Regions from separate parts of the Streptomyces sp. a15 genome, predicted to be linked through region 1. Evidence: riboswitches for the same ligand, from Rfam matches in the RefSeq annotation. Region 1 holds a riboswitch; each other region holds the start of a gene.
What was found. Region 1 has a riboswitch for ZMP and ZTP ahead of AC5P09_RS25825 (bifunctional 5,10-methylenetetrahydrofolate dehydrogenase/5,10-methenyltetrahydrofolate cyclohydrolase). Riboswitches for the same ligand answer to the same signal wherever they lie in the genome.
Positions count from the first base shown of each region.

Region 2: another riboswitch for ZMP and ZTP. It lies ahead of folP (dihydropteroate synthase); the one in region 1 lies ahead of AC5P09_RS25825 (bifunctional 5,10-methylenetetrahydrofolate dehydrogenase/5,10-methenyltetrahydrofolate cyclohydrolase).
Region 3: another riboswitch for ZMP and ZTP. It lies ahead of AC5P09_RS02305 (glycine hydroxymethyltransferase); the one in region 1 lies ahead of AC5P09_RS25825 (bifunctional 5,10-methylenetetrahydrofolate dehydrogenase/5,10-methenyltetrahydrofolate cyclohydrolase).

Region 1 is NZ_JBWLKM010000027.1:2,784-11,989, forward strand. It holds gene AC5P09_RS25815 (RNA polymerase sigma factor) at 1-252, shown strand, start outside; gene AC5P09_RS25820 (CU044_5270 family protein) at 245-1,219, shown strand; gene AC5P09_RS25825 (bifunctional 5,10-methylenetetrahydrofolate dehydrogenase/5,10-methenyltetrahydrofolate cyclohydrolase) at 1,220-2,068, opposite strand; ZMP/ZTP riboswitch at 2,092-2,176, opposite strand; gene AC5P09_RS25830 (nuclear transport factor 2 family protein) at 2,198-2,566, opposite strand; partial or broken gene AC5P09_RS25835 (hypothetical protein) at 2,743-3,040, shown strand; gene AC5P09_RS25840 (type III PLP-dependent enzyme) at 3,108-4,313, opposite strand; gene AC5P09_RS25845 (IucA/IucC family protein) at 4,310-6,082, opposite strand; gene AC5P09_RS25850 (hypothetical protein) at 6,082-6,597, opposite strand; partial or broken gene AC5P09_RS25855 (IucA/IucC family protein) at 6,615-8,345, opposite strand; gene AC5P09_RS25860 (ATP-grasp domain-containing protein) at 8,327-9,206, opposite strand, start outside.
Region 2 is NZ_JBWLKM010000055.1:1,953-11,158, reverse strand. It holds gene AC5P09_RS36390 (bifunctional metallophosphatase/5'-nucleotidase) at 82-1,896, shown strand; gene AC5P09_RS36385 (LmeA family phospholipid-binding protein) at 1,990-3,168, shown strand; partial or broken gene AC5P09_RS36380 (ATP-binding cassette domain-containing protein) at 3,170-3,637, shown strand; gene AC5P09_RS36375 (NUDIX domain-containing protein) at 4,142-4,534, opposite strand; gene folP (dihydropteroate synthase) at 4,534-5,349, opposite strand; ZMP/ZTP riboswitch at 5,405-5,496, opposite strand; gene AC5P09_RS36365 (hypothetical protein) at 5,669-5,917, shown strand; gene AC5P09_RS36360 (hypothetical protein) at 5,937-6,098, opposite strand; gene AC5P09_RS36355 (DUF6247 family protein) at 6,173-6,499, opposite strand; gene AC5P09_RS36350 (hypothetical protein) at 6,613-6,924, opposite strand; gene AC5P09_RS36345 (hypothetical protein) at 6,921-7,226, opposite strand; gene AC5P09_RS36340 (helix-turn-helix domain-containing protein) at 7,354-8,178, shown strand; gene AC5P09_RS36335 (DUF397 domain-containing protein) at 8,175-8,381, shown strand; gene AC5P09_RS36330 (MFS transporter) at 8,362-9,206, opposite strand, start outside.
Region 3 is NZ_JBWLKM010000001.1:489,961-499,166, forward strand. It holds gene AC5P09_RS02300 (hypothetical protein) at 1-614, shown strand, start outside; gene AC5P09_RS02305 (glycine hydroxymethyltransferase) at 628-2,076, opposite strand; ZMP/ZTP riboswitch at 2,109-2,207, opposite strand; gene rocD (ornithine--oxo-acid transaminase) at 2,309-3,505, shown strand; gene AC5P09_RS02315 (glutathionylspermidine synthase family protein) at 3,531-4,721, opposite strand; gene AC5P09_RS02320 (hypothetical protein) at 4,764-5,159, opposite strand; gene AC5P09_RS02325 (DMT family protein) at 5,296-6,198, shown strand; gene AC5P09_RS02330 (response regulator transcription factor) at 6,651-7,055, opposite strand; partial or broken gene AC5P09_RS02335 (ATP-binding protein) at 8,986-9,206, opposite strand, start outside.

The DNA.
Region 1 (9,206 bases):
ACACCGGGCGGCTGGGTGCACGACGCGCTCGCCCGGCTCTCCCCGGCCGACCAGGAGGTACTGCGCCTGACGGCCTGGGAGGAACTCGGCATCGACGAGGTGGCCGTCGCCCTCGGCTGCGGACGACGGGCCGCGTCGATGCGGCTGCACCGGGCCCGCCGCCGGCTGAGAGCCGAGATCGACCGTCTCCACCCCGCGCTCGCCGCCGGCGCACACCCGTCCAACCCGTCGAAGGAGCACGGCCATGGCTGACGAACTGGAACTCCTGCGCCGCGCCAACCCGGTCCCGGTCGACGCCCCCCACTTCGGCGACGGGCCCCTGGACCATCACGCCGAGCGGCAGCTGAACCGGCTCCTGCACGGGCAGACCCCCGGCTCCCGCAGCCGCGCCCGGCTGGCCTGGGGCCTGGTCGCCACCGCCGTCGTGGCCGCCCTCGCGCTGACCCTCGTACTCGGCGGCCCGAACACACCCCCCGCGGTCGCGGCTCCCCGCCCGCTGGTCGTGCGGGCCGACTCCGCCCTCGTACCCCTCCAGCTGCTGGCCGAGCGTGCCGGGCAGGACGCGGCCGACGGTTCGCCCGGGCTGCGCAAGGGCACGCACGTCCTGACGTGGAGCATGGGAATGGCGGAGGACAAGCCCCCGGTCACGTTCGCCGAGGAGCGGATCGTGCGCTGGAAGGCCGACGACACGCACACGGAACTGGTCGTGGCGACCGACCCGAGGCATCCCGGCCGGCCGGTCCTGTCCGACGAGGACGGCGAGCCCCGCCTGGTGGCGGACGGGCACGTCATCAGCAGACAGACCTTCGGGCCGAGCTGGAGCGACGCGCCACCCGAGTCGGCGCCGCCGCACGACCCGACGCGGCTGCGCGCCTATCTGCAGGAGGCGGGGTATAGCGATACGCCGCTCAGCACGCCCCAACTGCTCGACTCCGTCGGCGTGTTGCTCGGTCACTGGACCCTTGGCGCCCGCGAGAACGCGGCGCTGGCCCGGCTCCTCGCGGACGCCGAGGGGCTGCGGCCGGTCGGTCAGGTGACCGACCGCCTCGGCCGGCGTGGTCAGGCGTATGTGTACGACGGTTCCGGCGCCCGCCGGATGCTGATCATGGACCCGGCCACGGGCGCCGTCCTGGGGCTGGAGAGCACCGCCACCGTCGCCGAGCCCGAGTGGGGCCTCAGGACCGGCGACGTCATGGAGTACAGCGCCTGGATGCGCTGATCACACCCCGAGTTGCCGGGTGGCCGCGTCCACGGTCTGCTCCAGCAGCGTGGCGATCGTCATCGGACCGACACCGCCCGGCACCGGCGTGATCAGAGAGGCCCGTTCCACGGCGGAGTCGAAGTCGACGTCACCGACGTTCCCGGCGTTGTACCCGGCGTCGACCACCACGGCGCCGGGCTTGATGTCCTGGCCCCGGATCAGCCGCGGCCGGCCCACGGCGGCGACCACGATGTCCGCCTCGCGGACGGCCGCGGACAGGTCCCGGGTGCGGGAGTGGCAGTAGGTGACGGTCGCGTCCCGGGCGAGCAGCAGCATGCCGACCGGTTTGCCGAGGATCGCGCTGCGGCCCACGACCACGGCCCGCTTGCCGGCCGGGTCGACGTCGTACTCGTCGAGGAGCCGCATGATCCCGCCCGGCGTGCAGGACACGAAGCCCGGCAGGCCGAAGCTCATCGTGGCGAAGGAGGAGAAGGTGACGCCGTCGACGTCCTTCTCGGGCGCGATGGCCTCGAACGCGGCCCGCTCGTCGATGTGGGCGCCCACCGGATGCTGGAGCAGGATGCCGTGCACACCGGCGTCCTCGGACAGGGTCCGCAGGGTGCCGACCAGTTCCTCGGTGGTCGTGGCGGCGGGCAGCGCCACGTGCCGCGACTCGATGCCGGCCTTGCGGCAGCGGTTCTGCTTCATCCGGACGTAGGTGACGGACGCGGGGTCCTCACCCACAAGGACGGTCGCCAGGCAAGGAGCCTCTCCCGTACGTTCCGTGAGGTCGGCCGCCCGCTTGGCGGTGTCCTCCAGGGTGCGCCGGGCGAGCGCGGTGCCGTCCATGAGCCGGGCCTGAGACATGATCCACTCCTGAGCTGAGTCGACGGGATCGCCCAGGCGCACGGCATTCGTTTACGGCGGGCCGCTCCCCGGTGGTGCTCCACCTCAGCGCCAGTCACGGCCCGCCGACAGCCTAACCTCCTGCTTCGGCTACTCGTCCCAGGCCTGGACCATGGTCTGGTCGGCGATCTTCCCGTCCCGCAGCGACACCATCGACTCGGAGAACACGCGCACCCCGTCGGAGTACTCGCAGCTCTCGGTGAAGGCGACGCGGTCTTCCTGGACGACGCACTGCTCAAGCTTGTGCGCCTTGATGTCGCGGCTGTACACGTCCTCGAGCATCTCGCCGATCTCGTCCCGGCCGTGCAGGACCTTGGGGTGGCTGGGCTGGGTGTTGCGGTCCACGACGCGTATCTCCGCGTCGTCCGCGTAGAGCGACAGAAGATTCGCCGCAGTGTGTCCTTCGATGGCCCGACGCAGGGTTTCGGCGTCGAAGCCGGAGCGTGCCGCACTGCCCATGATGTGACCTCCTTCAAAAGGCCGCGGCCCGGCGAGGAGCGGGCCGCGAGGGGCCTCTCCCTTCGAGGCTCCTCCGCCCCGGCGGGCTCGGCAAGCGCAGTCCGCGCGCTGCGCCTCACGGGTGAGCGGCGGCGGCCGCCCGTGTCCGGCAGGGCTCCCTCGGCGTTGCTGAGGGCATGATCTCAACACGACGTATCGTCGCCGCCGTGGGTCTCGCCGTCGGGGTCACCGGCCTCGCCGCTCCGCTCGCGAACGCGGCCGACGCGGCTGCTCCGTGGTACCGGTCAGCTGAACCCCATCGCCACGCTCGACTCGCTCGTCGTGAGCGACATCCCCGCGGAGCACCGGGGCGAGATTCCGCGGATCTCGGCGCAGCTGGCCGGGCTCAACCGGGTCAACGACCTGAACCAGCTGCACCAGGTCACCGACCTCGTCGCCCCCGTCACCGGGCTGCTGCCCGCTGTCCGGGGCTGACCGTTCTCGCCTGTTGCCCGAGGGCCGTCCGGATCCTTCCGGGCGGCCCTCGACGCGTGTCGGAGTCTCAGCACGCGGGGGCGGGGTCCAGGAAGTGGAAGCCGGGCCGGGGGTGCATCAGGAAGTCGTGGTGGGAGATGTTCCACGCGTAGGCACCTGTCAGCGAGAACGCCACCCGGTCACCGGCCTTCAGCCCGGGCGCGGGCACGCGTCGGGCCAGCACGTCCTTCGGTGTGCACAGCTGTCCGGCCAGGGTGAACCGGTCGCCCACGGACTCGGATCGCGGCCAGGGATGCGGCCAGGCGTCCACCGGCAGTACGGAACACGGCTGGTCGTGCCCCTTCGTCGCCGGGGTGCGCAGATGGTGGGTGCCGCCCCGGACGACGGCGAACTCCTCGCCGTGACTGCCCTTCACGTCCAGTACCTCCGTGGCGTACCAGCCGCAGTACGCCGTCAGGGCTCGCCCCGGCTCGATGCGCAGGGTGAGTCCGGGGTGCGCCTCGCTCAGCCGGGCGAGGCCCTTGCCGTACGCGGCCCAGTCGAAGCGGAGCTCCGGACGGGTGTAGTCGACGGTCATGCCGCCGCCGACGTTCACCTCGGCGAGCGGCACACCGAGGTCCGTCGCCCACGAGACGACGGACTCGGCCACGGCCAGCTGCTCGGCTGCCTCCAGGCCGCTCGCCAAGTGGGCGTGGATGCCCCGCAGTTCGAGCTGCGGGTAGGTGCCGTCGGCGAGCGCGCGGACGGCTTCGAGAGCCTGGGCGGGGTCCATACCGAAGGGTGTGGGCCTGCCGCCCATCGCCAGCGAGCTGCCCGCCAACGAGCCGTCGGCGACCGGCAGGTTGACGCGGGGCAGCACCGGCACCCGTCGCCCCGGAGCGACGCGCCGCGCCAACTCGGCCAGCATGCGCAGCTCGTAGGTGCTCTCCACGTGGAAGCGTTCGACTCCCCGCTCCAGCGCGGCCGTCACCTCGTCCGGCGTCTTGCCGGGACCCCCGAAGGCGAGCGGCCGACCCGGTACCGCCCCGGCGACGTGGGCGAGTTCGCCGCCCGAGGAGACCTCGTAGCCGTCGACGTACGGGCCGAGCGCCCCGAGGATCTCCGGCTCGGGGTTGGCCTTCGCGGCGTAGTACAGCTCGACCCGCTCCGGGAGCGCGGCCCGCACGGCCGCGGCGTGGGTGCGCAGTGCCGCCAAGTCGTAGAGGTAGGCGGGGAGTTCAGTGGAGGGAAGGGACAGGATGCGGTCGCGGACCGCGGGCGTCGGATCGGTCATCGGGTGCTCCCGGTCGTGTCGCGCAGGATGCCCTCGGCGAGAGGGGACGGCAGCCGGACGTATCCGGCCGCGCGGTCGGCCTTGCGCTCCCAGCGGGTGAGCAGGTTGGCCTTGGCGGGCAGCGGCACCCCGGCGAGCAGGGCGGCCAGGCGCGGCGGACAGCCGCTCCGGTCGGCGTACGCCCGCAGGGTGTCCCGCATCCGGCCCCACAGCGCGGCCTCGGCCCGCGGGTGCAGGTCGGCGAGGGCGGCGAGCAGCTCGGCGGCATGGTTGACCAGCAGGCAGTACACCACCCGGTCCCAGCCGCGCTGTGCGTCGTACGTCATCGGACCCGCGACCTCGGGCGGCAGCGCGGCGAGCGTGTCCGCGTGGTGCTCGGGGACCAGCTTGGCGCCCTCCAGGTCGCGGAAGAGGACCTGGGCGGGCATGCCGTCGCCGTCGACGCAGATGAGGACGTTCTGGAGGTGCGGCTCCAGGACCAGTCCGTGGTCGAAGTAGGCGGCCAGGACCGGTGGGAGGAGGAGGCCGAGGTACGCCGACCACCAGTCCAGGGCCCGCCGCTCGTCCGCGCCGTCGAGGAGGCGGGAGATGTGGGCGGCGCCGGTCGGGTACTCGTCGGCGACCGCGGCTGCCAGCAGGGGAGTGGTGCCGGGCGCGAGCCGGCGCGGCAGGCCTTCGCGGACGATGACGCCGAAGCCCTCCAACAGCGCGCGGTCCGGTGTCCCGTCGGGGCCCGGGAGGGCGAGCGAGCGGTAGGCGGGCTCGCGGAGCACGGCGCTGCCGGGGAAACGCTCGGCGAGGTCGGCGAGTGCCGGGGCCAGGGCGCGGGTGAGGGCGACCGCGCCGGACAGCTCGTAACTGCTGTTCTTGCGCAGGCAGTTGGTGATCCGCACGTTGAGGCTGAACTTCAGGAACGTCTCGCCGTCGTACAGGGTGCGCACGGAGGCGGTGGCGGCGAAAGGCTGTCCGCCGGGTCCGAGGTCGAGGATGTCACCGGCCGCCAGGGCGGCGCGCAGCGCGGGGTGCTCGCCGAGTGTCTCGTACTGCCAGGGGTGGGCGGGCAGCAGCCGGTAGCCGTCCGGGACGTCCTCGCGCTGCCGGTCCAAGGGGGCGACGGCCGCGGGGTCGGCGTACTCCTCGGCGATCAGGTGGCTGCGGACCGCGAGGTGGCGCAGCGGGAAGGCGGCGCCCGCCTCCGGGGCGTACGCGGCCCACGCGCGCGGGTCGCCGGTGCGGGCCTTGGGCGTGGGGTGGAAGCGGTGCCCGAACAGCAGCGACTGCTCGGAGGCGAGGTAGGCCGACAGCCGGTCGTCCGGGGCTCGGTCGGTCCGTACGGCGGTCAGGGCGGTCGTGATCGCCGAGTGGCTGGAGGCGATCTGCTCCAGGAACTCCTCGTTGCGCACGCCGGTGCGCAGCCACAGCTCGTCGTGGGTGTACTCGGCCAGGCGTCGCCAGTCCATCTCCGCCCAGCCGCCCTCGCGCTGCTCGCTCACCGGGCCGGTGAACCGGTGTGCGCCCAGCAGCGAGGTGCGGCGCAGGGCGACGCGCAGCAGGACACCGCGGCGCGGCAGCCGCAGCAGCAGCCGGCCGTCGGTCACGACGGACTGGCGTTCGGGGCCGGACACCTCGCGCAGCAGACAGTTGAGGAGCGTGTGGGCCACCGCCTCGTCGGCGGTGGGCAGTGCGGCGGGAGCGACGGGCGTCCGCCCGGGCTCGAGCGAGGTCGAGAGCTTCGGGGAGCTCGCGGGCGAGTGGGTCAGCGAGGGCATCAACGGCTCCAGCGGGTGCGGAACTTCAGCGGGGGGAAGGTGACGGCGGCAGCGGCACCGCCGGTCAGTACGGGTGCGGCCGGACCGAAGCGGGCACTGCCCACCGCCGCGGCCACGCCGGCGGCGACCGCGCCGGCCTTGGAGAAGAACTCCAGCGAGCCGAACAGCCCGCCGGGTGCGCGGCCCCGGGCGCAGTCGGCGGCCAGTACCTGGAGGCAGACCAGTCCGAGGGTGAGCCCGGCACCCAGCAGCAGCCGTTTGCGGCCGTAGCGGTCCGCCAGCCGCCCCCACAGCGGCGCGGCCGGCGCGCCGAACACGGTCGGGACGACGTAGAGCACTCCCGCCCAGCGAGCGTTCCGGTCACCCAACCCGGGGAGGATCTCGGTGAGATACGGCGGCGTCCCCAGCGCCGCGAAGGACGCCGCGAAGGACGCCGCGAAGCAGCAGCCCGCCACCGCGTGCACCCGGCGCCGGCCGAACGAGGACCGTGGCAGGTGCAGGGCCTCGGCGCTCATGCCGAATCCCGGGCGTTCAGCAGGTAGTTGGGGCCGGTGGTGTAGTGCTTGTTGATGTCGGTGGCGCCCGACCGCTCCTTGGACAGCAGTGTCCCGGCCGTGACCATCGCCTTCACCGGCAGCGTCGGCGCGTCCAGCACGCGGGCGCGCAACACCGCCCCGGCCTCCCCTGCCTCTGCCGCGAGTCTGTCGACCGCCTCCGTCAGCCGCTCCCGCACCAGCCCCAGCAGCGCGGTCAGCGGGGCGCGACCCCGCCGGGCGAGCCCGAACGCGTAGGCGCCCGCGCACAGATGGACGGTGATGGTGGCGAAGAGGTCCGCGACCGGCCCGTAGCCCCGGCCGAGGGTCCGCACGTCGTCGAAGCCCCACGGCCCGGGGAGTACGGCGTCCAGCCGCTCGGTGTTGACCCGGGGACCGTCGTTGTCCTTGAACAGCAGCCGCACACTGCCCGGTCGCAGCACCAGCGAGATGTTCTGCTGATGCGACTCCAGCGCGATCCCGTACCCGAACAGGGTCGTCTGCCAGTCGAACAGCAGCGTCAGACAGGCGTCGAGGAGAGCGAGGGGGTCCCCGTCGTGGAAGCGGTCGGCGAGGTGATCGACCACCGGCCGTCCGTCGGGGGCCTCGGCGAGGAGCCGCCATCGGTACGACCACCGAGTCGTCGAGCCCGGCCGGGTACCGGCGGCACAGGACGGCGAGCAGCTCGTGCCCGGCGTGTGCGTACGTCGTCTCGTCGGCGTGCAGGATGGTGTCCCGGAAACGGGGTTCACGGGCGATCACCGCCTCCAGCACCGCTGCCCCACCGCACCGTCCACGAGCGTCCCGGGCTTGACGGACCGTTTGTTGCGCAGGCCCAACGTGGCGGTGGCCAGGGGCAGTTTGAGATGCAGGGCCGGATCCGCGACCGTTGCCACGGTACGCATCGACAGCGTCGGAACGACATCGAGGTGGGGCCGGTCGACGAGCACGGCACTGTCCGCGAGGCCGGTGGTCCGCAGCGCCTCGTCCAGCGGGGCACCGAGCGTCAACGGGTGGACCGGTAACGTCACATGGGTGCTCTGCCGCTCGGGCAGACCGAGCACCGTCGGCGACGGCCAGACCTCCGGAAGCGCCCCCGTCAGAGTGACCGCGTCCCGGGGCACGGCGAGCCAGCGCAGCGCGAACCGGGGATGGAACTCGGGTGCGTACGCGCGCAGTTGGGCATCGGTGAGCCCCGCACGTCCGCGTGCCGTCGGGTAGACGGGGTGGTCGAGCCGGGCGGCGAGTGTGTCGTAGGCCAGGCCGGCGGTCAGGCCGGTCCAGCGTGCCGGGTCGGCGCCGTGCCGGGCGGTCAGCAGCCCGGCCACCCGCGTCCGCGTCGCCGCGTGCAGCCGCAGTGTGGCCAGCGTCTGCCGGCACTCCTCGGCGAACGCGTCGAAGCCGCCCCGGTCCTCGGGCTCGGCGAGCGCACGCAGCGCGCCGAGCACGCTGTCGTACGAGCTCAGCTCGACGCCGTCCGACTCGCGCACGAGGAGCGGCAGCCGGGCGGCGTACACGCACTGGTAGCCGTCCTCGGCGACCGGCAGCAGCAGAGCGTCGCCTTCCGGTGTCGCCAGGCGCAGCCAGTCGCCGTCCGGCCGGTGCGCGAGCGTGCTCCGGGTGCGCAGCCCGACCACGTCCTCGCGCAGAAGGGCGCTCAGCACGCGGGTGAGCAGCTCCGCAGCGCAGGGGTCCGTGGCCGTCGGCGCGGTCACGGCTGGATCTCCCAGCGCCGGGCGGCCAGGAACTCGGCCGAGATGCGGTCCACCGTCGACTGGTCGGTGCCGGTGGCCCGCAGGACACCGAGATAGTCCCGGTTGGTGCGGTACAGCTCGTGCCGCTCGCCCACCGCCCGCAGCGGACGGTACGTCAGATGAGCGCCGTTGACGGTGAGTTCGGTGGCGGCGGGGGCCCCGACGAGGGTTCCGGCGCGGTCGGCGCACGGGTACTCCACGCGCGCGGCCCCGTCACGGCGGGCGCCCAGGCCGGCGGGGAGCGGCTCGCCCAGGTGGGTGCGCAGGATGTGCTCGAAGAGCGGCACCTCCAGCAGCCGGGCCAGCAGCAGGTCGCACTGGTCGCCGATGGCGCGGTAGTTGACCTCGATGATCCGCGCCCGGCCCGCGTGCAGCACGAACTCGGTGTGACAGGCCCCGAACCCGACGCCGAGCGCGTCCAGTTGCGCCAGGACCTGCGTGACGACCGGCTCGGGGTGTGCCGGGACGAAGGTCATGCTCTCCTCGACGAAGTACGGCGGCGCCGACAGCTGGGTGTGGAAGCCGCCCAGGACATGGCGGGCGGCGCCGTCGCCGAGGGTCTCCAGGGTGTACAGCTCGCCGGGGAGGTACTCCTCCACGACCAGGACGGCACCCGGGCGCCGGTCCAGGATCTCCTTGGAGCAGGCGACCAGTTCTTCGGCGTTCTCGACCAGGACGACGTCCTCGCTGGCCACACCCTCGCGCGGCTTGACCACACAGGGGTACGGCGCGACGAGCGCGGCGGGTTCGGTGAGCTCGGCCGACCACACGCGGTCCACGCCGGCCGCGGCGAGCCGGCGGCGCATCTCGGCCTTGTCCTTGGTGCGCAGCGTGGCC
Region 2 (9,206 bases), on a different contig from region 1:
CGCTACGCGCGTTGACCCTAGGCTGCGCCGGGACGGGGCCACTTCCTCACCCACTTCCTCACCAGAAACACAGGGGGGCGTATGCCAGCCACATCTCAGTCGCAGCAGCACCGCAGACGTCGTACGTACCGGCTGGTGGCCGCGGCCGCCGGTCTCGCCACGGCCGGGGCGCTGGCGGCCGCGCTGCCTTCGGCGGCGAACGCGGGCGAGACCAAGGGCAAGCCCGGCGGTCAGACGTCGGGCCGCTACCAGGACGTGCAGCTGCTGTCGTTCAACGACCTGCACGGCAACCTGGAGCCGCCGTCCGGCTCCTCCGGCCGGGTCACCGAGGTGCACGAGGACGGGACGACGAAGACCATCGACGCCGGCGGTGTCGAGTACCTCGCCACCCATCTGCGCCAGGCCCGCGCGGGCAACAAGTACTCCATCACGGCGGCCGGCGGCGACATGGTCGGTGCCTCCCCGCTGATCTCGGGCCTTTTCCACGACGAGCCCACCATCGAGGCGCTGAACAAGCTCGACCTGGACGTCACCTCCGTCGGCAACCACGAGTTCGACGAGGGCGCCAAGGAGCTGGCCCGTATGCAGAACGGCGGCTGCCACCCGACCGCCGGCTGCTACACGGACGAGGAGTTCGAGGGCGCCGACTTCCCGTACCTCGCGGCGAACGTCCTGGACGAGAAGACCGGCAAGCCGATCCTCAAGCCCTACTGGGTGTGGAAGAAGAACGGCGTCAAGGTCGGCTTCATCGGCGTGACCCTGGAGGACACCCCGGGCGTCGTCTCCGCCGAGGGCGTCAAGGGCCTCAAGTTCAAGGACGAGGTCGAGACGATCAACAAGTACGCCAAGGTGCTGCAGAGGCAGGGCGTCAAGTCGATCGTCGCGCTGATCCACGAGGGCGGCCTGCCCGCCTCGACCGCGTACAACTACGACTGCGACTCCCCGGGCGCCGGCGACGGCATCTCCGGCCCGATCGTCGACATCGCCAAGAACATCACCCCGCAGGTGGACGCGCTGGTCACCGGCCACACCCACGCCGCGTACGCGTGCACCATCAACGACCCGGCGGGCAAGCCGCGTACGGTCACCTCGGCCGCGTCCTTCGGCCGCCTCTACACGGACACCACGCTGACGTACGACCGTTGGACGGGTGACATCGCCCGTACGGCCGTGCCGTCCGCGAACCACGTGGTCACCCGGACCGTCCCCAAGGCGACGGACATGACCGAGCTGATCGCCAAGTGGAACACCCTCGCGGCGCCCATCGGCAACCGCCCGATCGGCTACATCACCGCCGACATACCCAGCACCGGCACCGAGTCCCCGATGGGCGACCTCATCGCCGACGCGCAACTCGCGTACGGCAAGGAGCTCGACCCGGAGACGGACCTCGCGCTGATGAACCCGGGCGGAGTCCGGGCGGGCCTCACCTACGCGGCCAAGGGGACCGAGGGCGACGGCGTGGTGACGTACGCCGAGGGCTTCACGGTGCAGCCGTTCTCCAACACCGTGAACCTCCAGGACTTCACCGGCGCCCAGCTGATCCAGATCCTCAAGGAGCAGGTGAGCGGCTCGAACGCGGCGGCGCCGAAGATCCTGCTGCCGTCGACCGGTCTGACGTACACGCTCGACATGACGAAGACCGGCGCGGACCGCGTCCTCGCCGACACCGTCAAGCTGAACGGCACGGCCATCGACCCGGCGGCCACCTACCGCGTCGCGACGAACAGCTTCCTCGCGGGCGGCGGCGACGGCATCACGACGCTGGGCCTGGGCACGAACGACCTGGTCGGCGGGGACGACCTGGCGGCTCTGGAGCAGTACCTGACGGCCAACTCGTCGGCGACCAGCCCGATCGCGCCGCCGGTGACTAACCGGATCACGGTCGTGCAGTAGAGCAGTAGAGCATTAGCAAGTAGATCGTGAGCTGAGTCGCATACCTCGGGTTGAGGTTGCGGGTGGGGGGCACACGCGTGGTCGGATGGATCGATGCGCGCCCCCCACCACATATCGACGCATCCCTACGCAGACCTGCCTGAAGTATCCGAAGTATCCGAAGTATCTGATGTACCTGAAGTGCCGGGCGGGGACGAACCCTGGTCCCCGCCCCAGCACCGCCGGGGCGGCCGGCGTCGTAGGCGCGGTCGCTTCGCCGGACTGCCGTTCGCGCTGAAGGCGGTGGCGGGCCTGCTGGTGCTCGCCGCGTTCCTCACCCTCGCCGACCGCTGGGCCGTGCTCTACGCCGAGCACCGGGCGGCGGACGCCCTCAAGGACCGCCTGAAACTGACCGCGGCACCCGAGGTGAAGATCGACGGCTTCCCCTTCCTGCCCCAACTCGTCGACGGGCGCCTGGACTCGGTGAAGGTGACCGTTCCGGACGTGTCGGCCGACCGGATCACGCTGGCCTCGGTGTCGGCGACGGCCCGGGACATCACCCTCGACGGCGACGGGCCGACCTCCGTGCGCGGGGCCCGGGTGCCGGAGTTGAACGGCGACGTGCTGCTCTCCTTCGCCGACCTGAACCGTGAACTCGGCGCGTCCCAGGTGACGTTCACGGGACAGGGCCGGGACCGGATCCTGGCGCGCGGCACGCTGCCGGTCGCCGGACACGACCTGCGGCTGCGGGCCGACGTACGCATCGGGCGCGCAGGCGACCAGGGCATTGCCACGACGATCGGCGGTATGCGTCTGGACGTGGGGGACCTGGCGACGTACCGGCCCGGTGTTCGTGCCTCGGAGGGTCTGCATCTGACGCCGAAGTCGGTGAGCCGGCTGGCCCGGGAGACGCGCAAGGTGCGGGCGCTGCTGGGGGTGCCGTCGGTCGTACGGCGCATGGGGGTGCCGGACGCGACCGTCCGCGAGGCGCTGCGCAACGACGACAAGCTCGCCGCGCTGACCGGTTCCCGCGACTTCGTCCACCAGGCCATGCGGGTCAACCTCCTCGACCTGACCCTGGCCCACCCCGAGGTACTCGACCGCCTCGGCCTCGACCCGGCGCTCCTCGACGCCCTCTCCAGGCTCACCCGCCCGGTCCTCGCCGACCAGCTCTCCCTCGGCTTCCGGCTGCCCGAGCCGGAACGCGGGGAGCTGTGGCTGCGGGACGTGCGGGTGGAGAAGGACGGGATCCGGGTTCGACTGGCGGGACAGGGGCTGGCCTTCGGCCAGTAAAGGCTGCCCGGGCGCGACCGACGCGGACATCGAACGGGCCGCCGGCTCCGCAGCCGCGCACGACTTCATCACCGCGCTCCCCGACGGCTACGACACCCGGATCGCCCCCGGCACGGCAGCCCTCTCCGGCGGCCGACTCAAGCGCATCACCATCGCCCGCGCGATGCTCCGCGCCGCCCCCGTCCTGGTCCTCGACGAACCGACGGCAGGCCTCGACTCGGTAGCGGCCCGCCAGATCGTCCGACCGCTGCGCCGCCTCATGTCCGGCGGTACGACCATCATGATCACCCACGACCTGAGCCTCGCCCCCGACGCCGACCGCATCCTGGTCGTCGACGAGGGACGCCTGGTGGAGGTTGGCACGCACGCCGAGTTGGTGGCCCGGGGTGGGACGTATGCGCGACTGGCGGGGCCTGTGCCGGGGGTGCTGGAGGGGAGGGCGGAGGACACGCTGATGATGCGGCGGTGAGCGGGCGCCGGCCATGCAGAGCCCCCGCACGGGTGAGCGCGGGGTGCGGGGAGTTGCCTCAGTCCAGCCGGCGCCGTCTCCGGCGGAGAAGAAGTGAGCAGCCCGGCGAGCAGGCCCCAGAAGGCGGAGCCGACGTCGAGCAGAGCGATTCCGGAGGGCCGTTGCCAAGAACGTGACATCGGCCGGCTCGCGCCAGTCGCCGTCTGCGAGGGCAGCGGTGAGCGAGGTGGAGACGGTGGCGAGCAGTCCGATCCCGGAGCGATGCCGAAAACGGGGGCGGCGGGCAGGGCTGTCCACAGGGAACTGACGGCGCCGCCGAGCAGGCCCAAGCAGATGTAGAACGCGCCGGTCCGTATCCCGGCCGCCGCTGCGGCATGCTCGTCATGGCCCGCGCCACCAGCCGCGCCGAGCGGGCCTGGCTGCACGAGATCCTGGCCTGACACACCAGGAAGCGTGTGGGCGGCCGACGGCTCCTGCCGACCGCCCACACAGCGACTTGAGGCGTCAGAGCTGAGGCAGCACGCGGTCGAAGAACACGCGGTCGGCCGCAAAGACGGGCTGAAGCCGGGCGAACTCTTGCGGCGTGACCCAGCGCACGTCGCTCACCTCGCCCGGCTGCATCACGACCTCGTCTTCCTCTGCCTCGGCGGTCCACCAGTGCAGGCGGAAGGCGCCGTCCTCGGTCTGCGACTCCCAGACCTTGGCCACGGGTGTGACCCTCAGGCCGACCTCCTCATGCACCTCCCGGACCACGGCTTCCTCCTGCGTCTCACTGGGTTCCAACTTCCCGCTGAGGGGCGCCCAGTACCCCGGCAGCCGGGCCAGCGGGCCCCGCTGGATGACGAGCACCCGCGCGCCTCGCCGCACCACGGCGACGATCGCCTCTCGCTGCTCCATCACGCACCTGCCTTGCCCGCGTCCAGGGCGTTGAAGACGGTGAGTGCGTCGCGGACGGCGGCAACGTCGTGGGTGCGGATGTAGTCCGCCCCGTGGCAGGCCGCGTAGAGCTCCGCCGCCAGACTTGCCGGACCGATACCCGAGAGACTGCTCCCGGTGAGCTCCCGAAGAAACGACTTCCGGGAGGGGGAAACCAGGACCGGCACGTCGAACCGCGCCTTCAACTGCTCAAGATGTGCCAGGACTCTCAGCGACGGTTCCGGACTTGTGCCCAGGAAGTAGCCCAGCCCTGGATCGATGACCAGCCGTTCCCGGCCGATGCCGGCCGCTTCCAGCGCAGCCAGCCGCTCGGCGAAAAACTCCTCGATCCCCGCCCACACCACGGCGGGATCGGTCTTGACCTGGGTGGCGGGTCCCATGCGCTGCACAGAGTGCATGACGATGAGTCGGCAGTCGGTGTCGGCGAGTTCTTCGTACCGGGCCGGGTCGGGGAAGCCTTGGATGTCGTTCACGTACGCGGCCCCACGAGCCGCTGCGAAGCGTTGGGTCTCCGGCAGGAAGGAGTCGACCGACACCGGCACACCCTCGGCGACCAGCCGGTCGATGACGACGGTCAGCCGCCGCATTTCCTCAGCGGCAGTCACTTGCTGGGCGCCCGGGTGGCTGGCCGCAGGGCCCAGCTCGACGATGTCGGCCCCTTCCGACCAAAGCCGCCGCGCATGCGGCACCGCATCCTCGGCGGCCAGGAACCTGCCGCCGTCCGAGAACGAGTCGGCAGTGATGTTGACGATCCCGACCAACAAGGGCCGACCGATGCCCAAGGGTGAGGGGTATAAGTGCCGAACCACGACGGTGCCTCCCAGGTTGCTCCCAAGAAGCCCAGGCGCGCGGCACACGTCCATGTGACGAAGCCGCTCCCCGATGGTTACGCCCATCTCGACACGCCAGTCACGGCTCGCCCCCACTCTATCCGGGCCACGCAGCCGATGTCCGTGCCGTGCGACTTCTGCTGTGGCGGCCCGGATGCCCTCGGGAGCCGGGCGGCCAAGCCCCTACAGCCACAGACGGCAGCCAATGCGTACGCATGGCTCGGCTGGACCGTCTGTCGAACGTGAGGCCAACCATCGCGACGCGGTGACGGCAACCGGCTCCTCGCTCCTCCTCGCGGCGGCGACGGGCGACGACAAGGAGATCATGGAGCTCGACACCACCACGGGCAAGGAACTCCACCGAGCCCGGATCAAGGGCGTGGCGGCCTCCCTCGACATCACCGTCACCTCGGCGGGCTGGCATTTCTACACCGAGAAGACGGTGACCCGCGTCGACACGGGGACGGGCCGCACGAAGACCTTCGACCTGCCAGGAACGCTGCCGGACAGCTGAGCGGCCCCAGCTCTCCTGGTCAGACGGCCACCAGGTCGATGACGTTGATGACGACGTGGCGGTTGGACACCACGTAGGTGATGAAGCCGCCCTGGAAGGCGGCCGACCAGCTGTTGTCCCGGTTGCTGATCGCGGGCGGACCGAACGGATTGAGGCTGAGCCTCTTTTCCAGATCCTCCAAGGAAGCGCGTCGGGGCAGGCTCAACACGGCCTTTCGCTGAGCCGCGCGGTCGACGTATCTGATCGCGTACGCACTCACCCCGACCTGCCCGCGTCGATCGGCCGGTTCTCGGCGTCGTAGGCGTTGCCGTCCGAGTCCCGGAAGACCATGCCCTCGGTGTCGCCCTCGGTCATCCGCTTGACCGTCTGCTCGACCTCCTCCAGGTAGCCGGGCGTCGCGCAGGCCAGGGCGAAGGGGAACCACTTGTCGGTCACGGCGTCGAGCGCGGCCTGATCGAACTCGGCCGCCGCGCTGAGCCAGTCCTGTTCGAAGCCCTGCAGCCAGTCGGGTCGCCGCTGCAGAGCGGCTCGGATCGCCTCGGGAGTTCTCTCGCAGGAGTGGGGATCCACCTCGTGAGCCATGATCGGTTTCTCTTCTCCGGCAGGGACGGCGTGTGATGACCGGACGTCCACGGTAGAGCTTGCCGGGTGCGGAGTGCTGGAGGATGCGGGCGATGACACGGTGAGACTGAGGTTCACGGTTCCCTCCGGGGGATGCGTTCGCCACGGCTGACCGCGATACGGAGGAGGTCCGCCAGGCATTCCGCCGCCCTGGTGAGCGCGAAGCGCACGGCTCGCTCGCCGGCCTTGGGGTCGGCCAGCACGGCCCTGGCTCCCGCGAGTACCTGTTCGCCCGAGTCGATCTGGGCCTCTTCCAGGTCGTCGGCGAGCTGGGAGAGCCTGCTGTGGTCGCTGTCGGTGCTGAGGTAGCAGGGGTTGCCTTCGGGGGTGCTCCAGGGCAGCAGACGGAGGACGTCGGCGGTGCGGGGGTGCTCGGAGGTGCTCACGCGGAGACCTCCATGCCGTGGATGTGGCGCGGGCCTACGTCGATGCCGTGGACGGCGAGCCACAGGGCGCGACGCCGCTGCCGCTGGAGTCTGCGCTCGTGGCGTTCTTCCGCGGTGAGGAGGTACGGGCGTACGAGCGGCGTGTCCTGCTCAAAGGACTGGGCGTCGAGAGGGGGCGCCAACATCACTTCCCGGAGGGGCGATTGGGTGGGAGCGGTTCGGTGGCGGCCCCTGGCGGGCAGTAGCGCACGGATGATCGCCAGCAGCAGTGATGCGCAGAGGCCCGCGATGCGTTCCCTCATGTCGGTGCTCCTCTCAGTGACTTGACGAGCGGTGATTACCGTTCGTGGCTCGATCGTCACTGGTCGCACGTACGCTGCGGAAGGGGGTCGGTGTTGTCTGCGGCCCCAGGCAACGGTGAGGGGTGACGTGAGCGAATCGGCTGACGGACAGCGGGAGTCGGGGCGGGCCGTACTGGGCCGGACGCTGAAATTCCTGCGGGAGAAGGCGGGGAAGTCGCTGGGGCAGCTGGCCGACGAGACCGGGTACGACAAGAGCTACCTCAGCCGTTTGGAGACGGGTGAGCGGCTTTCCAAGGTGACCGTCATGGAGGACCTGGACGGGTACTACGGGGCCGGTGACCTGCTGGTTCGGCACTGGCACGCGGCGCGGCTGGATGCGTTCAAGGACCAGTACAAGCGGTTCATGGAGCTGGAGGCGACGGCGCGGATCATGTGGAAGTTCACGCTGGGAGTCCCGGGCCTTTTACAGACCGAGGAGTTCGCCCGCGAGGTGTTGTCTGGAGCCCAGACAACACCTGAGGACGGCGAGTTGGTTGAGGAACAGGTGGCGGCGCGTATCGGACGGCAGTACTTGCTGCGGCAGAAACCGGAGCCCAACGTCAGGATCGTCGTGGACGAGTTCGCGTTCCGCCGTCCTGCTGCAAACGCCAAGGTCTGGCATGACCAGCTGCTTCATCTCAAGACCGCTGCGATGTGGCCCAACGTGACGCTTCAGGTATTGCCCTTCGCTGCGGGGCTGCACCACCACATGAGCGCGTCACTGACGCTGCTCTGGCAGGAGGACGGAAGCGCCGTTGCCTACACGGAAGGCAACGCAGGAGGCCAGTTGACCGAGGATCCGACGGGGGTTCTGCGGCACCGACTGTCCTACGATCGGCTCAGGGACCTGGCGCTGTCCCCGCCGGAATCACTCGCGTTCGTCAGGGACGTAGTGGAGGAGCACAGACCATGAAGCACACCCTCGACCTCACCACCGTTGAATGGCGCAAGTCGTCCTACAGCGACGGGGGAGACAACAACTGCGTCGAGGTCGCCCACGGCTACACGCACCTCGTCCCCGTCCGCGACAGCAAGGCCCCCCAGGGCCCCGTGCTCGTCTTCGGCGCGACCTCCTGGTCGTCCTTCCTGGCGAAGGTCAAGAGCGAGACGGCGTGACCCGGACCGACCGCCTGAGCAGGTACACGCCCGCGGTCGACACCAGGACGGTCATGCACGCGATGAAGACCAACCCCGCTCCCTCCAGGCCGATCGATTCCGTCAGTACGCCCACACCGATCACCGGCACCGAGATGCCCGCGTACGCCACCACGAACAGGGTCGAGATCACGGATGCGCGACGATCCGGGGGAGCCGCCTCGGCCACCGCCGACAGCGCCCCTCTGAAGGCCAGCCCCTGACCCCCACCGCCGACGAGCGCGCTCAGGATCACCAGCGCAAGCAGGTCCCAGTGCAGGGCGCCGGCGAGCAGGGCCAGTCCGGCGAAGAGGCCGGCGCAGCCGAGCGGCAGCGAGCGTTCCACGCCGACCCGGCCGACCGCCAGTTGCCCTGCGGTCGAGGCGAAGAAGGCGAGCGCGACGACGAGCCCGCTCACCGCGTGGTTGTCGACGTCCAGGGACTGCGCGAGGAACGCCGGGCTGACCGACGTGAATACCCCGAACAGCGCGAACCCCACGAACGAGGCGGTCGCCGCGGGCGCGAACACGGCACGTACCTGCGGAGGCAGGCCGGGCCGTCGCGGCCGTACGGTACTCAGCGGGCGTCGCTCGCGTACGGTCTCCGGCAGCCACAGCAGGACGGCGGCCGAGCCGGCCACCAGCGCGAGGTGGACGACGAACGGCAGGTACAGCGGCCGGGCGGCGTACTGTGCCAGCACTCCGGCGAGCAGCGGACCGCAGCCGAGTCCGCCCATGTTGGCGGCGGTCGCCACGAAGGTGGCCCGGGAGGCGCCGCCGTACGGTGCCAGCTCCATCACGTACACCG
Region 3 (9,206 bases), on a different contig from region 1:
GGGACGCCCCGAATGTGGCGGTGGTCGTCGCGGGCGGTACGGGCCGGACGACGGCGGTGCGCTCGGGCGAGCCGGACTTCGCCCGCCTCTGGCAACTGCTGGAGCCGATGTACGCGGGGACGGAGCGGGTGTCTCAGGCGTGGGACGAGGGCCGGTATCCACCGGTGCGGATCACCGTGGTGTGGGGGCTGACGGGGATCGGGGGCTGGCCGCAGACAGACGCGGCGCCGGGTGGTGACGTGGCGATGGAGCGGCAGGACCAGTTGTTCGTGGCCGAGGACGGCACGCCATGGGTGCGCTCGGATGCCGCGCCGGACGTGGATGACGACGACATCCGCTGGCATCGGGCTCCGCGCTCGGTCTTCGAGCGGATGAGCTGGGCCGAGTTGCTCGGCGAGCCCGACGAGAGGGCGGCGGCCGAGAGTCTGGGCGATGCCGGCGTGCCGGGCGGCGGGCCCGGGTCGGCGGCGAGCGGCGCCTGGTGGGCGATACCGGGCCTCGCGGCCGGGTTAGCGGCCGGGGTCGGCGGCACGCTGCTGATACGCCGCGCGGCGGCCCGGCCGGGAACCGGACCGCCGCGGGAGGAACCACGACAGGAGCTGATCGATCTCTGATGCGGGCCGGGCGTCAGCCCAGGTCGATCTCCGGGTACAGCGGGAAACCGGCCACGAGGTCGGTGGCTCGGTGGGCGACCTCGTCCGCGATCTTCGGGTCGAGGACGTGCTGGGCCTTGGAGGGGGCGCCCTTGCCGGTGGTGCCGGGCTCGGTGGAGGTGAGGACGCGGTCGATGAGGGCCGCGACCTCGTCCATCTCGGCGGTGCCGAGACCCCGCGTGGTCAGGGCGGGGGTGCCGATGCGAATACCGGAGGTGTACCAGGCTCCGTTGGGGTCGGAGGGGATGGAGTTGCGGTTGGTGACGATGCCCGAGTCGAGCAGGGCGGCCTCGGCCTGGCGGCCGGTGAGGCCGTAGGAGGAGGCGACGTCGATCAGGTTGAGGTGGTTGTCCGTGCCGCCGGTCACCAGGGTCGCGCCCCGGCGCATCAGGCCTTCGGCCAGCGCGCGGGAGTTGTCGACGATGCGCTGGGCGTAGTCCTGGAAGGAGGGCCGGCGGGCCTCGGCGAGGGCGACGGCCTTGGCGGCCATGACGTGCGGGAGCGGGCCGCCGAGGACCATCGGGCAGCCGCGGTCGACCTGGTCCTTGAGGGAGTCGTCGCACAGGACCATGCCGCCGCGCGGGCCGCGCAGCGACTTGTGGGTGGTGGTGGTGACGATCTGGGCGTGCGGGACCGGGTCGAAGTCGCCGGTGAGGACCTTGCCGGCGACGAGACCGGCGAAGTGGGCCATGTCCACCATGAGCGTGGCGCCGACCTCGTCGGCGATCTCGCGCATGATCCGGAAGTTCACGAGACGGGGGTAGGCGGAGTAGCCGGCCACGATGATCAGCGGCTTGAACTCGCGGGCCGTGGCACGCAGGGCCTCGTAGTCGAGGAGACCGGTGGTGGGGTCGGTGCCGTAGGAGCGCTGGTCGAACATCTTGCCGGAGATGTTCGGGCGGAAGCCGTGGGTGAGGTGGCCGCCGGCGTCCAGGGACATGCCGAGCATGCGCTGGTTGCCGAAGGCCTGGCGGAGCTCGGCCCAGTCGGCCTCGGAGAGGTCGTTGACCTGGCGGACGCCGGCCTTCTCCAGGGCGGGGACCTCGACGCGCTGGGCGAGGACCGACCAGAAGGCGACGAGGTTGGCGTCGATGCCGGAGTGCGGCTGGACGTAGGCGTGGCGGGCGCCGAAGAGCTCGCGCGCGTGCTCGGCGGCGAGGGACTCGACGGTGTCGACGTTGCGACAGCCGGCGTAGAAGCGGCGGCCGATGGTGCCCTCGGCGTACTTGTCGCTGAACCAGTTGCCCATCGCGAGGAGGGTGGCCGGGGAGGCGTAGTTCTCGGAGGCGATCAGCTTGAGCATCTCGCGCTGGTCGGCGACCTCCTGGCCGATGGCGTCGGCCACGCGCGGCTCGACGGCGCGGATCACGTCGAGGGCGGCACGGAAGGCGGTGGACTCGTGGGAGAGGGGTTCGGCTGGCATGGGGACCTCCGGACGTCGTGTTTCAGCGTTCACGGTACGGCCCAGGCGCACGGCACTCGGTGCTGGACACAGTCCAGGGGCCGCTCCCCGATGGTTCATCCCATCCCAGCGCGCCAGTCACGGCCCGCCGGTCAGCCTACCGGGCACGCCGCGTCGCCCAGGTCCCGCGTCCACCATCCGAGCGACGATAGGAAGGAGGCCACCGCCACCTCAGGGAGATCGCGTGAACGCTATGGAGGGGCTCGTCGCCGCGGCCGAAGCCCACAGTGCGCACACCTACCACCCGCTGCCGGTGGTGATCGCCACCGCGGACGGTGCCTGGATGACGGACGTGGAGGGGCGCCGGTATCTGGATCTGCTGGCCGGTTACTCGGCGCTCAACTTCGGGCACTGCAACCGGCGGCTCGTCGAGGCGGCGAAGGCGCAGTTGGAGCGGGTGACGCTGACGTCGCGGGCGTTCCATCACGACCGGTTCGCCGCGTTCTGCGAGGAACTCGCCGAGCTGTGCGGTATGGAGATGGTGCTGCCGATGAACACCGGTGCCGAGGCGGTGGAGACGGCGGTGAAGACGGCCCGGAAGTGGGGGTACCGGGTCAAGGGCGTGCCGTCGGAGATGGCGAAGATCGTGGTCGCCGGCAACAACTTCCACGGGCGTACGACGACGGTCATCAGCTTCTCCACGGACCCGGAGGCGCGGGCGGACTTCGGGCCGTACACGCCGGGCTTCGAGATCGTGCCGTACGGGGATCTGACGGCGATGCGCTCCGCACTGACCGAGAACACGGTGGCGGTGTTGCTGGAGCCGATCCAGGGCGAGGCGGGGGTGCTGGTGCCGCCGGCCGGTTATCTGCCGGGGGTGCGGGAGCTGACGCGGGAGCGGAACGTGCTGTTCGTGGCGGACGAGATCCAGTCGGGGCTGGGGCGGACGGGGCGGACGTTCGCGTGCGAGCACGAGGGCGTGGTGCCGGACGTGTATGTGCTGGGGAAGGCGCTCGGCGGCGGGATCGTGCCGGTATCGGCGGTGGTGTCGAGCGCGGCGGTGCTCGGGGTGTTCCGGGCCGGGGAGCACGGGTCGACGTTCGGCGGGAATCCGCTGGCCTGTGCGGTGGCGCTGGAGGTGATCGCGATGCTGCGGACAGGCGAGTACCAGGCGCGGGCGGCGGAGCTCGGCGAGCGGCTGCACCGGGAGTTGGGAGCGCTGGCCGGGACGGGGCGGCTGACGGGAGTGCGCGGGCGTGGGCTGTGGGCGGGCGTCGACATCGAGCCGTCGTACGGCACGGGACGGGAGGTCTCCGAGAGGCTGATGGACCTGGGGGTGCTGGTGAAGGACACGCACGGGGCGACGATCCGGATCGCGCCGCCCCTCGTGATCGGAGAGGAGGATCTGGACTGGGGGCTGGCCCAGCTGCGTGCGGTACTGGGGCTGTAGGGATTCCGCGGACTGCAGGGGTTTCTCAGAGGATCACGTGCGGCAGGAAGCGGGCGTACTCGTCGGTGACCAGGCCGGAGGACTCGCGGATGCCGAGGCCCGCGGACTCGTTCTCCACGACCCAGGCGCCGAGGACGACCCGGTTGCCGTCGAAGTCGGGAAGGGGGGCCAATTCCTGGTAGCAGCAGGCTTCTTGGCGTACCACCGGTACCGGGTCGGCGCCGGGCTCGTGGACCGTCACTCCTGCGCCCTCCCGGCCGAGCAGAGGCTTGGCGACGTAGCCGGTCGTCGTCGCCAGCTCGCGGGGACCGTCCAGGTAGGCGGGGAGGAGGTTCGCGTGGCCTGGAAACAGCTCCCAGAGGATCGCCAGCAGGGCCTTGTTGCTGAGCAGCATCTTCCAGGCCGGTTCGATCCACAGGGTGCTGCCCGTGCCGCCGCCGTTGTCGAGGGTGCCGAGGACGTGGTCGGCGAAGCGGTCGGTGGTGAGCCATTCCCAGGGATAGAGCTTGAAGCAGCTGCGGATGAAGCGGAGTTGGTTGTCGACGAAACGGCCGGAGAGGAGGTCCCAGCCGATCTCCTCCATGGAGATCCAGTCGGTGTCGAGGCCGGCCTGGTCCGCGGTCTCCTTGAGGTAGGCGACCGTCATGAGGTCCTCGCCGAGTTCGTCGGCCGAGGAGTGGGCGAAGTACAGAGGGCTGCCGGGCGGGAGGAGGGCGGCCTGGTTCTTCCAGGCGGCGACGAGGCGTTCGTGGAGGGAGTTCCACTGGTCGGCGCCGGGGAAGCGCTCCTCCATCCAGAACCACTGCGGGGAGGCGGCCTCGACGAGTGAAGTGGGGGTGTCGGCGTTGTACTCCAGGAGTTTCGCCGGGCCCGTGCCGTCGTGGCGGAGGTCGAAACGGCCGTAGACGGAGGGTAGTTCGGCGCGGCGGCGCCAGGCCTCGGCGACCGACTCGGCCACGCGGGGGTCGGTGATGCCGAGGTCGGCGAAGCGGTCGGTGGCGACGATGTGCTCGGCTGCCGTCAGGCACATCCGGTGGAGTTCCTCGACGACCTCCTCCAGGGCCTCGACCTCGGGGAGGGTGAAGGAGTAGTAGGCGCTCTCGTCCCAGTAGGGGCGCAGGGAGTCGTCGGGATAGCGGGTGAGCGGGTAGATGAGCCCCTGCTCCTCGACGGTCTGCTGCCAGCCGGGGCGGGGCTCGATGGTGTGGCGTTTCATGGGAGGGGTTCCTGAGGGCGGGGTTCCGGAGGGGTGGGTCGGTCAGCCGCCGGAGCTGCCCTTGCCGACGCCTCCGCTGTCCCCGCTGCCGCCGCTGCCGAAGCCGCCCCGGTCGACGCCGCCGCTGCCGCCGCTACTGCCACTGCTGCTGCCGCTACTGCTCGAACTGCCCGACCTCTTGCCGGACTTGGTGAAGGAGCCGCCCTTGACCCAGCCGCTCTTCTTCTTGCCGCCGTAGTAGTAGGCGCCGTCGACGGTGGTGACGGACTTGCAGTTCTTGTCGCCGACGACCTGGTAGCCCTTGCCGGCGGTGTAGCTGTCGCGGTCGACGCAGCGCTTGTCCGGGTCCGAGGAGCAGGCCGTCAGGGCGGCGGCGAGCAGGCCCACGCCGCCGAGTGCGACCGTGCCCGAGCGGAGTTGTCGGCGTGCGTCTGCCATGTTCTTGTCTCCCCGTTGGTCGGGCCTTCGGCCCGGTGTGCGTGTTCCGGCGGACAGCCTAGAGATCGGTAAGAACAGGCGTGCGGGCGGCCCGTCCGTCATGACCTTTCCCTACAGTCGCTTTGTGTTCTTTGGAATGGTGTGCGCCCTTGGTGCCGCGGTCTGCTTCGGCACGGCGACGGTCTTGCAGGCGATGGCGGCGCGGGCGGCGGACACCGGCGGGGGCGGCGAGGCGGCGCTGCTGCTGCGGGCGGTCCGGCAGTGGCGGTACCTGGCCGGGCTGGCGCTGGACGGGCTGGGGTTCCTGTTGCAGGTCGCCGCGCTGAGGTCGGTCCCGATCTACGCGGTCGGCGCGGCGCTGGCGTCGAGTCTCGCGGTGACGGCGGTGGTCGCGGCGCGGCTGCTGCGCGTGCGGCTGAGCGGGAGCGAACGGGGCGCGGTGGGGGTCGTGTGTGCCGGGCTGGCGCTGCTCGGGGTCGCGTCGGGGACGGAAGGGGACCGGGGCGGATCGTCGGCGCTGAAGTACGCGATGCTCGCCACCGCCGTGGCCGTGCTGCTGCTCGGACTGGGCGGCGGGCGACTGCCGGAGCGGGCGCGGGCGTCGGTGCTCGGGCTGGGGGCCGGGTTCGGGTTCGGGGTGGTGGAGGTGGCCGTACGGCTGATCGACTCGCTCGCGCCCTCGGGGCTGCTCGCGAATCCGGCGACGTACGCGCTGCTGCTGGGCGGCGGTGCCGCGTTCCTGTCGCTGACCTCGGCCTTGCAGCGCGGCTCGGTGACCACGGCCACCGCGGCGATGGTGATCGGGGAGACGGTCGGGCCGGCGGCGGTGGGTGTGGTGTGGCTGGGGGACCGTACGCGGGAAGGGCTGGCCTGGGTGGCGGTGCTGGGGTTTGTCGTGGCTGTGGCCGGTGCGTTGGCGCTGGCGCGGTTCGGGGAGGTGGCCCAGGACACGCCGCCCCGGGAGACCTCGCTGCGGCAGCCCCCGCCCCTGGCCAACCCGGGGATTTCCCCAGGTCCTTCCCGGAGGCCAGGTCCCTGACGGGATCCCTAACGTTCAGCTGTACGGCCGGAAAGCCGGCCAGGACAAACAGGGGGTAGTAGTCATGGGACCGAACGACGCTCAGATCGTCCGGGTGTTCAGCCGCGGGCTCAAGGGAGCCATCGCGGACATCACTCTGAACCCGAACAGCGAGGGCGAGGTCGTGCTGGAGGCCGAGGCCGGGGAGGCACTGCACGACACCGGCGGGGACTACCTCGTCACGCTCGTCGTGCGCGACCTCAGCGACGGCACCGCCATTCCCGCGCAGGTGCCGAACGCACCGAAGCCCGGCGAGGTGAAGGGTCGCTTCAGGGGCACCAACTGGGTGGACCTCCCGGCCAGTTTCGGGTTCGTGCTGAGCAGCGCCGACCTCAAGAAGCACCGGGGCCACCTGGCCCAGGCATACGGATCGGTGGTGTACGGCAACGACAAACCCGGCGCGACCATCGCCGTCAGCCAGCCGTTCCAGATCCTTCCGTAGGCGCGCCGACGCGGGCGACGAGCTCCACCCGGGACCGAATGCCCAGCTTCGCGTAGGCATGGCTCAGGTGGTACTCGACGGTCTTCGCGCTGAGGACCAGCTCGCGGGCGATCTGGCGGTTGGTCAGCCCGGTCGCCGCGAGTTGGGCCACGGCGTGCTCCTGCGGCGTCAGCCGTTCCCGCGCCCACGGGAGAGCCGCGGGGGCGGGGGCACCGTCGGGAGCGGCCCCGCAGGCGGTCAGCTCCCGGTCGCAGTGTCGCAGGAAGGGGACGGCACCCAGCTCCGCGAAGCGGGCCCGGGCCGCCCGCAGGTGTTCCACGGCCGGGGTGCGGCGGCCCCGTGCGGCGCAGGAAGGAGCCGAAGTCGAGCTCGACACGGGCGTGTTCGAAGGGCAGGCCGACGCGGGCGGCGCGGTCGAGGGCCTCGGCGAAGGCGTCCCGGGCGGGTTTCGGCTCGCGACGGGCCGCGTACAGGGTGCCGCGCACCCGGCAGAGGGCCGCCAGTGTGGACGCGCGCGAGGGGCCCACGGCCCGCCGCTCCAGCGCGGTCAGCACCTCCTCGGCCTCGTCGAGCCGGCCGGCCGCCACCAGGGCGTCGGCCAGCAGGTCCCGCCAGGCGACGACGGAGGGTATCGCGGTGAAGTCCGGGTGCTCGTGGGCGAGGAGAGCCCGGAGCAGGCCGACGGCCGCCGAGTGCTCGCCGCGGACGAAGGCCAGGAAGGCGCAGCCGAAGGTCACGTAGATCTCGACTATCGCGGACTCCTGGATGACCGGGTTGGCGCGCGCGATCCGCAGGTGCTCCTCGGCACGCTCGTACTCGCCCCGGGCCGCGAGCGGAAGCGCGGCCTCGGCGTGCACCAGGGGGGCGATCCACCGCTGGCCGAGGTCCGCGGCGACCGAGGACGCCGTCTCCCAGTGCGTCATGGCCAAGTCCCAGGATCCGCAGAGGAATTCGGTCTTCGCCAGGATGGCCAGGGCGATCACCCGCAGGGGCACGGGCCCCTGGCGGACGAGTTCCACAGCCCGCTCCAGGTCGTGGCGTGCCTGTGTCGTGCGGTCCGTGTACACGTACAACGCGGCCCGGCCCATGAGGAGTTCGATGTCCTGAGGCCCCACCAGCGGGGCCTCGGGCAGCGCTTCGGCCAGCCGGAACCCCTCCTCGAAGGCCCCCAGCTGCGCGAGCGCGGCGAGGTGGATGTAGCGCAGGGTCCCTCCGGAGCGCGCCCGGCCGCCGTCCTGCCGGGCCCGCTCGGCCCACTGGCACGCCTGTGACGCGCGACCGCTCATCATGTGGACGATCACGCACTGTTCCGCGATCCGCGCCTCGAGTCCGGGGTCCGCCCCGGGCGTGCGCAGCCGCCATGCCTCATCCAGCAGCGCCCGTGCCTCGGTGATGCGTCCGGCGAGCAGCGCGAGATGGCCCCGGGCGCAGCACCGTACGGCCTCGTCGGTCGCCTCCGGGAGTGCGGCCGCGACACCGGCGGCCTCCTCCTCCCTGCCGTCGAACAGATAGGCCTCGACGGCCTCGCAGTCCAGCCGGCCCCGCTCCCGGGCCCGGGTCGACAGCCGGGCCGCGTACCGCAGGAGGGGTGCGGCCTCCACCCAGCGGCCGACGGCGCCACGCCGCCGGGCGCAGTCGGCGAGTTCGGCGGCCAGCCGGTCGTCGGGGCCGTGGGCGGCGAGGGCCCGGTGGTGCAGCCGCGTGAACTCGCCCTCCTCGGCCGCGGCGGCCCTGGTGTGCAGCTCCGTTCGGCGCACCGGGCCGAGCCCGTGGTAGACGGCCGCGCGGACCAGGGGGTGCGTGAACGCGATGCCCGTCACCGTGGCGTGCGGGGTCTCCTGGAGCAGGCCGTGGGCCAAGGTCTCGCCCAGGGCGGCCAGCGGCTCGGCGACCTCGCCCAGGTCGGCGGCCCGGGCCAGGGTGCAGCGCATGCCGAGCACGGCCGCGGCCTGCACGAGGTCCCTTGCGGGCGGGCCGCAGCGGGCGAGCCGGTCCAGGACGAAGCGGGTGTACGACTGCGGGGCGGGCAGCGTGGCCGCGGCGGACCGGAGCGCGGCCGCGGGCACCTCCTCGAGCAGGGCCCGGCAGTGCAGCGGGTTGCCCTGGGTGTGGGTGTGCAGGCGCCGGGCCGCGTCCGCCGGCAGCGGCTCGGTCAGGAACCGGGCGCTGAGTCCGACGAGGTCGGCTGCCGCGAGCCCGGCCAGGCGCAGCCGTACGGCGGTGTCGTCGGTGAGGATCCGGCGCAGCCCGCCGGGTATCCGCCGGTCGTCGAGGTCACGCAGGGTGAGCAGGCACAGGACGTGGTCGGCGCGCAGTCGGCGCAGGGCGAAGGTGAGGGCGCGCAGGGAGGGCGTGTCCGCCCAGTGTGTGTCGTCCACGACCAGCACGACGGGCTCGTCGTGCTGTAACTCGCCCAAGGATTCGAGGAGTTCGGCCCCGGCGGTGAGAGGGTCGGTGAGCACGGCCCGGCCGAGGAGCCGGCTCAGCACGCCGTACGGCAGGTCCGCCTCGTTCTCCTCGCCGGCCG